Regions from separate parts of the Variovorax sp. YR566 genome, predicted to be linked through region 1. Evidence: riboswitches for the same ligand, from Rfam matches in the RefSeq annotation. Region 1 holds a riboswitch; the other holds the start of a gene.

The links. Region 1 has a riboswitch for glycine ahead of ACTG4X_RS05665 (D-amino acid dehydrogenase). Riboswitches for the same ligand answer to the same signal wherever they lie in the genome.
Region 2: another riboswitch for glycine. It lies ahead of gcvT (glycine cleavage system aminomethyltransferase GcvT); the one in region 1 lies ahead of ACTG4X_RS05665 (D-amino acid dehydrogenase).

What each region holds. Positions count from the first base shown of each region.
Region 1 is NZ_CP197092.1:1,223,532-1,227,736, reverse strand. It holds gene rfbD (dTDP-4-dehydrorhamnose reductase) at 1-842, opposite strand, end outside; gene rfbB (dTDP-glucose 4,6-dehydratase) at 839-1,918, opposite strand; glycine riboswitch at 2,035-2,136, shown strand; glycine riboswitch at 2,140-2,256, shown strand; gene ACTG4X_RS05665 (D-amino acid dehydrogenase) at 2,349-3,668, shown strand; gene ACTG4X_RS05660 (hypothetical protein) at 3,647-4,205, opposite strand, start outside.
Region 2 is NZ_CP197092.1:4,593,727-4,597,931, reverse strand. It holds partial or broken gene gcvP (aminomethyl-transferring glycine dehydrogenase) at 1-330, opposite strand, end outside; gene gcvH (glycine cleavage system protein GcvH) at 382-753, opposite strand; gene gcvT (glycine cleavage system aminomethyltransferase GcvT) at 813-1,985, opposite strand; glycine riboswitch at 2,031-2,143, opposite strand; glycine riboswitch at 2,156-2,246, opposite strand; gene ACTG4X_RS21650 (hypothetical protein) at 2,280-2,840, opposite strand; gene ACTG4X_RS21645 (L,D-transpeptidase Cds6 family protein) at 2,939-3,403, opposite strand; gene ACTG4X_RS21640 (TRAP transporter large permease) at 3,510-4,205, opposite strand, start outside.

The DNA of each region.
Region 1 (4,205 bases):
AGGCGCAGGCCGAACGTGGCCTGCAGCTTGGTGGTGTCCAGGCGCGAGTTGTGCGGGCGCTTTGCCGGGGTCGGGAAGGCACTGGTCGGCACGGCCTCGACGGCCTCCGGGCCGGCCTTGAGCTCGACACCCGCCGCCTTGGCTTGCTCGATCACGAAGCGCGCATAGCCGTACCAGCTGGTCTCGCCACCAGCGATGGCGTGATAGAGGCCGGCCTTGGCCGGGTCCTGCAGCGTCGCTCGGATGGCATGCGCCGTCACGTCGGCCAGCAGCTCTGCCCCCGTGGGGGCACCGAACTGGTCGTCGATGACCGTCAGCTTGTCGCGCTCCTTCGCCAGCCGCAACATCGTCTTGGCGAAGTTGCCGCCGCGCGCGGCATACACCCAGCTGGTGCGGAAGATCAGGTGACGGGCGCAGTTCTGGGCCACCAGTTGCTCGCCTTCGAGCTTGGTGCGGCCGTACACGCTGAGCGGGCCGGTCGCGTCGTCTTCCTTCCAGGGCCTGGTGCCGCTGCCGTCGAAGACGTAGTCGGTCGAGTAGTGAACCATCAGCGCGCCGATCTGCTGCGCCGCCTCGGCCACGATTCCCGGGGAAGTGCCGTTGAGCTTGCGCGCAAAATCAGGTTCGCTCTCGGCCTTGTCGACGGCCGTGTGCGCCGCCGCATTGACGATCACGTCGGGGCGCACCTTCAAGACTGTCTCGGCCAGTTGCTCCGGCCGGCTGAAGTCAGCGTTGAAATCCGTGCTGTCAAAGTCGAGCGCGACCAGTTCACCCAGGGGCGCCAGGCTGCGCTGCAGCTCCCAGCCGACCTGTCCGCCCTTGCCCAGCAGCAGCAACTTCATGCCGCGGCCTTCGCAGGTGCTGCGTCGTATTGCTTCTCGACCCACTCGCGATACGCGCCGCTTTGCACATTGCGCACCCACTCACCATTGGCCAGGTACCACTGGACGGTCTTGCGGATGCCGGTGTCGAAGGTCTCGGCGGGCTTCCAGCCAAGCTCGGCCTCGAGCTTGCGCGCGTCGATGGCGTAGCGGCGGTCGTGGCCGGGGCGGTCGGTGACGTAGGTGATCTGTTCCTTGTAGGGCTTACCGTCGGCCCTGGGGCTCAGCTCGTCGAGCAACGCACACACGGTGTTGACGATCTCGATGTTGGGCTTCTCGTTCCAGCCGCCCACGTTGTAGGTCTCGCCCAGCTTGCCGCCTTCGAGCACGCGGCGGATGGCGCTGCAGTGGTCCTTCACGTAGAGCCAGTCGCGCACCTGCATGCCGTCGCCGTACACGGGCAGGCTCTTGCCGGCCAGTGCATTGACGATCATCAGCGGGATGAGCTTCTCGGGAAAGTGGAAGGGGCCGTAGTTGTTCGAGCAGTTGGTGGTCAGCACCGGCAGGCCGTAGGTGTGGTGCCAGGCGCGCACGAGGTGGTCGCTGGCGGCCTTGCTGGCCGAATACGGGCTGTTGGGCTCGTACTTGTTCTCTTCGGTGAAGGCCGGGTCGGTCTTGGAGAGCGAACCGTAGACCTCGTCGGTGGACACGTGCAGGAAGCGGAAGGCCGTCTTCTGCTCGGCCGGCAGCGCGCTCCAGTGGCCGCGCACGGATTCGAGCAGGCGGAAGGTGCCCAGCACGTTGGTCTGCACGAAGTCTTCGGGGCCGTGGATGGAGCGGTCCACGTGCGATTCGGCGGCGAAGTTCACAACTGCGCGCGGCTTGTGCTCGGCCAGCAGGCGATCGACCAAAGCGCTGTCGCCGATGTCGCCCTGCACGAAGATGTGCCTCGGGTTGTTCTTGAGCGACGCGAGGGTCTCGAGGTTGCCTGCGTAGGTCAGCTTGTCGAGGTTCACGACCGGCTCGTCGCCGTTGGCGATCCAGTCGAGTACGAAATTGGCGCCAATGAAGCCAGCGCCGCCGGTAACCAGGATCATGAAGTCCCCTGCTGATATATGGAACGATCGCCTTGCGGCAAATCAACAGGCGATTATCCCATTCGGCCAGAGGAGAGATATCAAAGGTTGGCGCCCGCGCAAGCCCCGCCTACAATCGCCCCACTGCAGGAGAGCGGGCCACCCCGGTGGCCCTACCGAAGGCGCAAACTCCCATAAACGCTCAGGTCGGTCCAAAACAAGGGACCTGTACTGCACCAACTGAAACGCCGTCTGGAGAGCCATCGCACCGCCCAACGTGGTCGTGATGCACCGAAGGAGCAAACCCTCTGCGGGCGCAGCGGGTGAATCTCTCAGGTACCGAGGACAGGGGGAGCGGCAACTTGGACAGCGGTCGTCCGGTTGCTTTGCTATTTATTCAATAGCACACCACGCCCGTCGTTCAAGCGCTGCAACCTCAAAGGTACTTGAAATGCGCGTGATCGTTCTTGGCGCCGGCCTGCTCGGCGTGACCTCGGCTTACTACCTCCAGCAACTCGGCCACGAAGTGACCGTGATCGACCGGCAGGCCACCCCGGCCGCCGAAACCAGCTTCGCCAACGGCGGGCAGATTTCCGTCAGCCATGCCGAGCCCTGGGCCAACCCAAGCGCACCGCTCAAGGTGCTGCAGTGGCTGGGCAAGGAAGATGCTCCGTTGCTCTTCCGCATCCGCGCCGACATGCGCCAGTGGCTCTGGGGCCTTCAGTTCCTGCGCGAATGCACATCGGCGCGCACCCGCCACAACATCGAGCAGATCGTGCGTCTCGGAACATACAGCCGCTCGATGTTGCAACAGTTGCGCCGCGACACCGGCCTGAACTACGACCAGCGCACGCAGGGCATCCTGCACTTCTACACGACGCAAAAAGAGTTCGACGGCGCCCTCGCGCCCGCCGAGCAGATGCGCGCCCTGGGCTGCGAACGCCAGGTCATCTCGGCCGATGAAGCCGTGAAGATCGAGCCCGCCCTCGCCCACATCCGCCCGAAGCTGGCCGGCGCCACCTACACGGCCGAGGACGAGTCCGGCGACGCCAACCGCTTCGCGCGCGAGCTCGTGGGCCTGGCCACCGCGGCGGGCGTCAAGTTCCTGATGAGCCACACCGTGACCGCGCTGCGCGAAGCCGGCGGCAGCATCGATCACGTCGAAGCCACCGACAGCGAAGGCCGCTTCCAGCGCATCCGCGGCGACGCCTTCGTGCTGGCGATGGGTTCGCTGAGCCCGCTGTATGCCGCCCCGCTGGGCATCCGCCTGCCGATCTACCCCGCCAAGGGCTATTCGGTGACGCTGCCCGTCAAGGACGCGACGAAAGCCCATCAGGTCTCGCTGACGGATGACGAATTCAAACTCGTGTTCTCGCGCTACACCTCGGAGTCGGGCGACCGCCTGCGCATCGCCGGCACAGCGGAGCTCAACGGCTACGACCGCGACCTCAACCGCGTGCGGTGCGAAGCCATCGTGCGCCGCGTCGAAGAGCTGTTCCCCGGTGCCGGCGACACCACGCAGGCCCAGTTCTGGACCGGCCTGCGCCCCGCGACGCCGAGCAACGTGCCGCTGATCGGCAAGACCAAGCTGCCGAACCTGTTCCTCAACACGGGCCACGGCACGCTCGGCTGGACGCATGCCTGCGGCTCGGGGAAGTCCATCGCGCGGATCGTGAGCGGGCTGGCGCCTGAGGTGGATTTCGCGTTCAGGGGTATCGCTCGCGCGAGCCGCACCGGTGCGGCTCGCGCTCACTCCACAAGCGCATCCTGAAGCGAGACGCTCGCAGCCTCACTGTCATTCGCCACGACCACTTCGGCCTTCAACAGCCGAAGTCCGAAGCCGAGGCAGCGGGCGTCGGCGCTTTCGGATATGTCGCAAGGCCGGTGGGCGCCGCTCACGACAAGCTCGACAGCCAGGAACGGCCTGGCGCGCAATTGCTGCACATCCAGATCGCAGGACAAGGTCAGTGAATCGCCCGCCCTGGCAGCCTGGCAAGCCCTGCCATTGATTTGGACCTCCAGTGCAACCCGCGCGCTCCCGCTCGGTTGATAGAGTGCACCCGCCACGCTAATTCGTAGCTGCCCGGTTGCAGGGAGCTTCGTGGTGTCGAGCACGAACAGCAAGGCAGCTTTCTCCCCCGAACTCCAAACACCCCAGACTTCCGGCTCGTGCCAGCCGGACAACAGCCCCCCCGCATAGGGGCTCCCGCGCCCGAACTGGACATCTTCGCCCAGCGCCACCTTCGGGCTCGAGCGCAGTCCCGCGGCGTCGAGCTGAAGGCCCCAGCGAAACCCGAATGCCCGATCC
Region 2 (4,205 bases), 3.4 Mb from region 1:
GGGGTTCTCGAGCACGTTGCGCAAGATGACGCCCGGCGTGTGCGTGCCGTAGTAGCCCTGGCCGATGAAGTTCTTGAACACCTTGTTCTTCGACGCCATCACCTTCAGCTCGGCCAGCGCATCGGCTTCGGTTGCCGGTGCGGGCAGGCGCATCGGCTTTGCGCGGCGGATGGCCGCGGGCACGATGCCGTCGATGAACTCCGCGCGCGTTTCCGAGCCGATCACCGGCAGCATGCGCGCCTCGTCCGCCGCATCGATGCCGATGTGGCGGGCGAGGAATTCTTCGGCGTTCTCTAGTTCTTGCAAAGAGGGAAGGGCGGGCGTCGGCATGGCGGTGAGGGCTCGGGGAGAAGAAGGAAGGTGGCTGAGGAACTCAGCGGATCAGGATTCGGCGGCGAACTTGTCGTAGGAGGCCGCGTCCAGCAGGGCGTCGAGCTGCGCGGGTTCGCTCAGCTTGACCTTGAAGAACCAGCCGGCGGCCAGCGGATCGCTGTTGGCGAGCGACGGGTCGGCGCGCAGCGCCTCGTTCACTTCGGTGATCTCGCCCGACACGGGCATGAACACGTCGGCCGCGGCCTTGACCGATTCGACGACGCCGGCAACTTCGCCTTGCGCAAAGGTCTTGCCGACTTCGGGCAGGTCGACGAACACCACGTCGCCCAGCGCGTCCTGCGCATGCACGGTGATGCCGACGGTGGCTGCGTCGCCTTCGGCCGACACCCATTCGTGGTCCTTGGTGTACTTGATGCTCATGGAAAAACTCCTCATGGAAAAAATGAATCGGGGTGCAGAGCCTAGCCTGTCGACCAGGCTCAGCCGCGGTAGTAGCGGGTGGGCACGAAAGGCATCGTCGAGACTTCCATCGGCACCGGCTTGCCGCGCACGATGGCCTGCACGCGCGTGCCCGGCTCGGCGAAGGCGGTGGCCACGTAGCCCATGGCGATGCAGCGGTCGGCCGTCGGGCCGAGCAGGCCGCTGGTGACGATGCCGATGTCATGGCCTTCGAAAGATTGCAGCACCGTGCCGTCGCGCACCGGAATGCGTTCGAGGGCGACGAGGCCCACGCGCTTGCGCTTCAGCGTGTCGTGGTCGGTGTGGCCGGCAGCGCCTGCGGCAGCGACGGCGAGCTGCGCGAGGATCTTTGCCGCGCCAGGAAAGCCGCCTTCGCGCGCGCCGCCCGTGCGGCGCACCTTCTGCATCGCCCAGTTGAGCGAGGCCTCGACAGGCGTGGTGGTGGTGTCGATGTCGTTGCCGTAGAGGCAAAGCCCGGCTTCGAGTCGCAGCGAATTGCGCGCGCCCAGGCCGATGGGCTTGACCTCGGGCTGGGCCAGCAGCAGGCGGGCCAGCGCCTCGGCGTCCTTGGCGGCCACCGAGATCTCGAAGCCGTCTTCGCCGGTGTAGCCGCTGCGGGTGACGAAGGCGGCAATGCCGCCGATCTGCACCGCACCGCCCGTCATGAACACGAAGCGCTCGATGCCGGGCGACAGCCGCGCCAGCGTGGCCGCGGCCTGCGGGCCCTGCAGCGCGAGCAGGGCGTGGTCGGGTAGGGGCTGCACTTGGCAGCGGCTGCCGATCTTCTGCTGGATGTGGGCGATGTCGGCCACCTTGCAGGCGCCGTTGACGATCACGAAGATCGAGCCGTTGCCTTCATTGAAGAACATCAGGTCGTCGAGGATGCCGCCTTCGTCGTTCAGCAGCAGGCCGTAGCGCTGCTTGCCGGCGGGCAGGTCGACCACGTCGACTGGCATCAGGGTTTCGAAGGCGGCCGCTGCATCGGGCCCGACTAGCCGGAGCTGGCCCATGTGCGAGATGTCGAACAGGCCGGCCGCATCGCGCGTGTGCTTGTGCTCGGCCATCAGGCCGGCGGGGTACTGCACCGGCATCGAATAGCCGGCAAAGGGCACCATGCGGGCACCGAGCTCCACGTGGAGGTCGTGCAGCGGCGTCTTGAGAAGTTCGGTAGCGGGGGCGGAAGAAGCAGCCACGGGGCACTCCAAAGGGGCAGACGAAATCCATGACGCAAGCCATGGGCCACCCCTGCTGTCCGCTTTACCTGAGAGATTCGCCCCACGATCGGGGTTTGCTCCTTCGGTGGGCCGATGGGCAGTTTTCACTGCAACGGCCTCTCTCCAGCAAGGAAACGCCGGAGTTCACCGGCGCCTTGTCAGTCCTTTTGCCTGAGCGTTCGGGAAACCCCTGCGCCTTCGGCGGCCCCGGCATGCGGGGCTCTCTCCTGACCTTGGCGAGTGTAGTGGATCGCGCGGGGCCGGGGTTTTGCGTCAGTGGATGATTTCGGCCGGCGGCAGCAGCTTGTCGATGCGCTCGCGCAGCGATTCGGCCCGCTCCACCCCGGCGGTTTTCTCGATCTCGGTGAGCATCAGCGCGGCGATGGTCAGCATCGCCTCGCGGTCGCGGGCCTCGCGCAGGGCGTCGCGCATCTGCAGCGCGAACTTCGGGTCGCGCCGCACGAACATGCGCTCGCAGATGTCGAACAGGAACATGCGCGTGGTGGCCAGCGAGCGCTTGCCGTCGAAGGTGTCGGCCGAGGTGGTGGCGACCTGGATCGGCTCGGCGGCGGCGATAGGCGCGGGCCGGGCGGGGGCTGCTACCGGTGCGGGCGCCGGTGCCGCAGCAGCAGCCTGCGGGGCCTGCAGGTAACCCCGCTGCACCAGCGCCTGGATCGCCTGTTCGGCTTCGACCCGGTTGGAGAACAGCGGACTGAAGTCGGTCAGCGAGCGCCGGCCATCGGCCATCAGCAGCAGGGCGCGCTCACGCTGGCTGAGCGTGCGCTGTCCGCCCTGGAGTTCGTCGCGCGCCTTGTCGGTCTTGGTGGGAAACATGGCAGCCACAGCTTTCGGGAATCGAGGGCTGCAGCATCGTTGCAAGTGGTGACATCTTCATGAACCGTTTGCCTTACAGGGGCAATCGCGGCTGGCCTTCAGCCCGCGCTTTCCTTGCGTATGAGCCACTGGTTGCCCACGCGCTGCAATTCCAGCGTCTTGCGGCTCTTCTCGCGCAGCTTGTCGGCGCTGTAGGTCTGTTGAAAGCTTGCGCTGGCCGCCTGCCCCTGGACGCTGATGACCAGGCTGTCGATGCTCACGCTGATGGTCGTCTTGTCGGTAATGCGCGCGCGGCGGTCCGCCTCCCAGGCCTTGCGGTCCTGGCCTCGGGGCGGCGTGAAGTCGGGTGCATAGGCGGCCAGGTAGCGCACCACGTCCCGGGCTGACCAGGCCGCGGCCCAGGCGCGCACGGCGGCTTCGACTTCGCGGATGCTGGAGGCGGGATCGGCCGGCGCTGCTGCCGATACGGGGGCTGGTGCCGCGGCGGGCGTTGCGGGCGGGGCGCTGAAGGCAGCCGGAGCCAGCAAGGCACCGCCCAGCAGGCAGCTCAGGAATCGATTCATGGCGCAGTCCCCTCCTTGTCGGTTGTCGGCCCTTGGCCCGTCGCCCGATTCTGGCAGTGAACATCCGCCGATTCACCGGGCCGATCAGGCCCCGGAGCCCGGGCCGCTACTTGAACCCGAGCACGTGCGGCAGCCACGTGCTCAGCGCGGGCACGAAGGTCAGGATGACCAGCACCGCCCCATGGGCCCAAAGGAACGGCACCAGCTCCTTCACCAGCGCCGACATCGGCACCTTCGACACGTTGCAGGTCACGAACAGCAGCCCGCCCACCGGCGGCGTGATCATGCCCAGCGTGAGGTTGAAGATCACGATCATCGCGAAGTGCACCGGGTCCACACCCAGCTTGATGGCCACCGGCGCGAGGATCGGCGCCAGCACCATCACGCCCGGCAGCGGCTCGATGAAGATGCCGAACAGCAGCAGGAACACGTTGACGATGATCAGGAACATCCACGGCGAGAGGTTCATGCTGATGAGCCATTCGGCCATCTGCTGCGGAATGCCCTCGATGGTCAGCACCCACGCGAACGAGGCCGACAGCCCGATGATGATCAGCACCGAAGCCGACAGCAGGGCAGAGCGCGAGAGGATGTCGGGCAGCATCTTCCACTCGAGCGTGCGGTAGACGAACTTGCCGCACACCAGCGCATAGAACACCGCCACTACCGAGGCCTCGGTCGGCGTGAACCAGCCGGCGCGCATGCCGCCCAGGATCACCACCGGCAGCAGGATCGCAGGAATCGCCTTCCAGGTCGTGACCAGGATCTCGCGCAGCGGAGGCGTTTGCCCATCGCCCTTGTA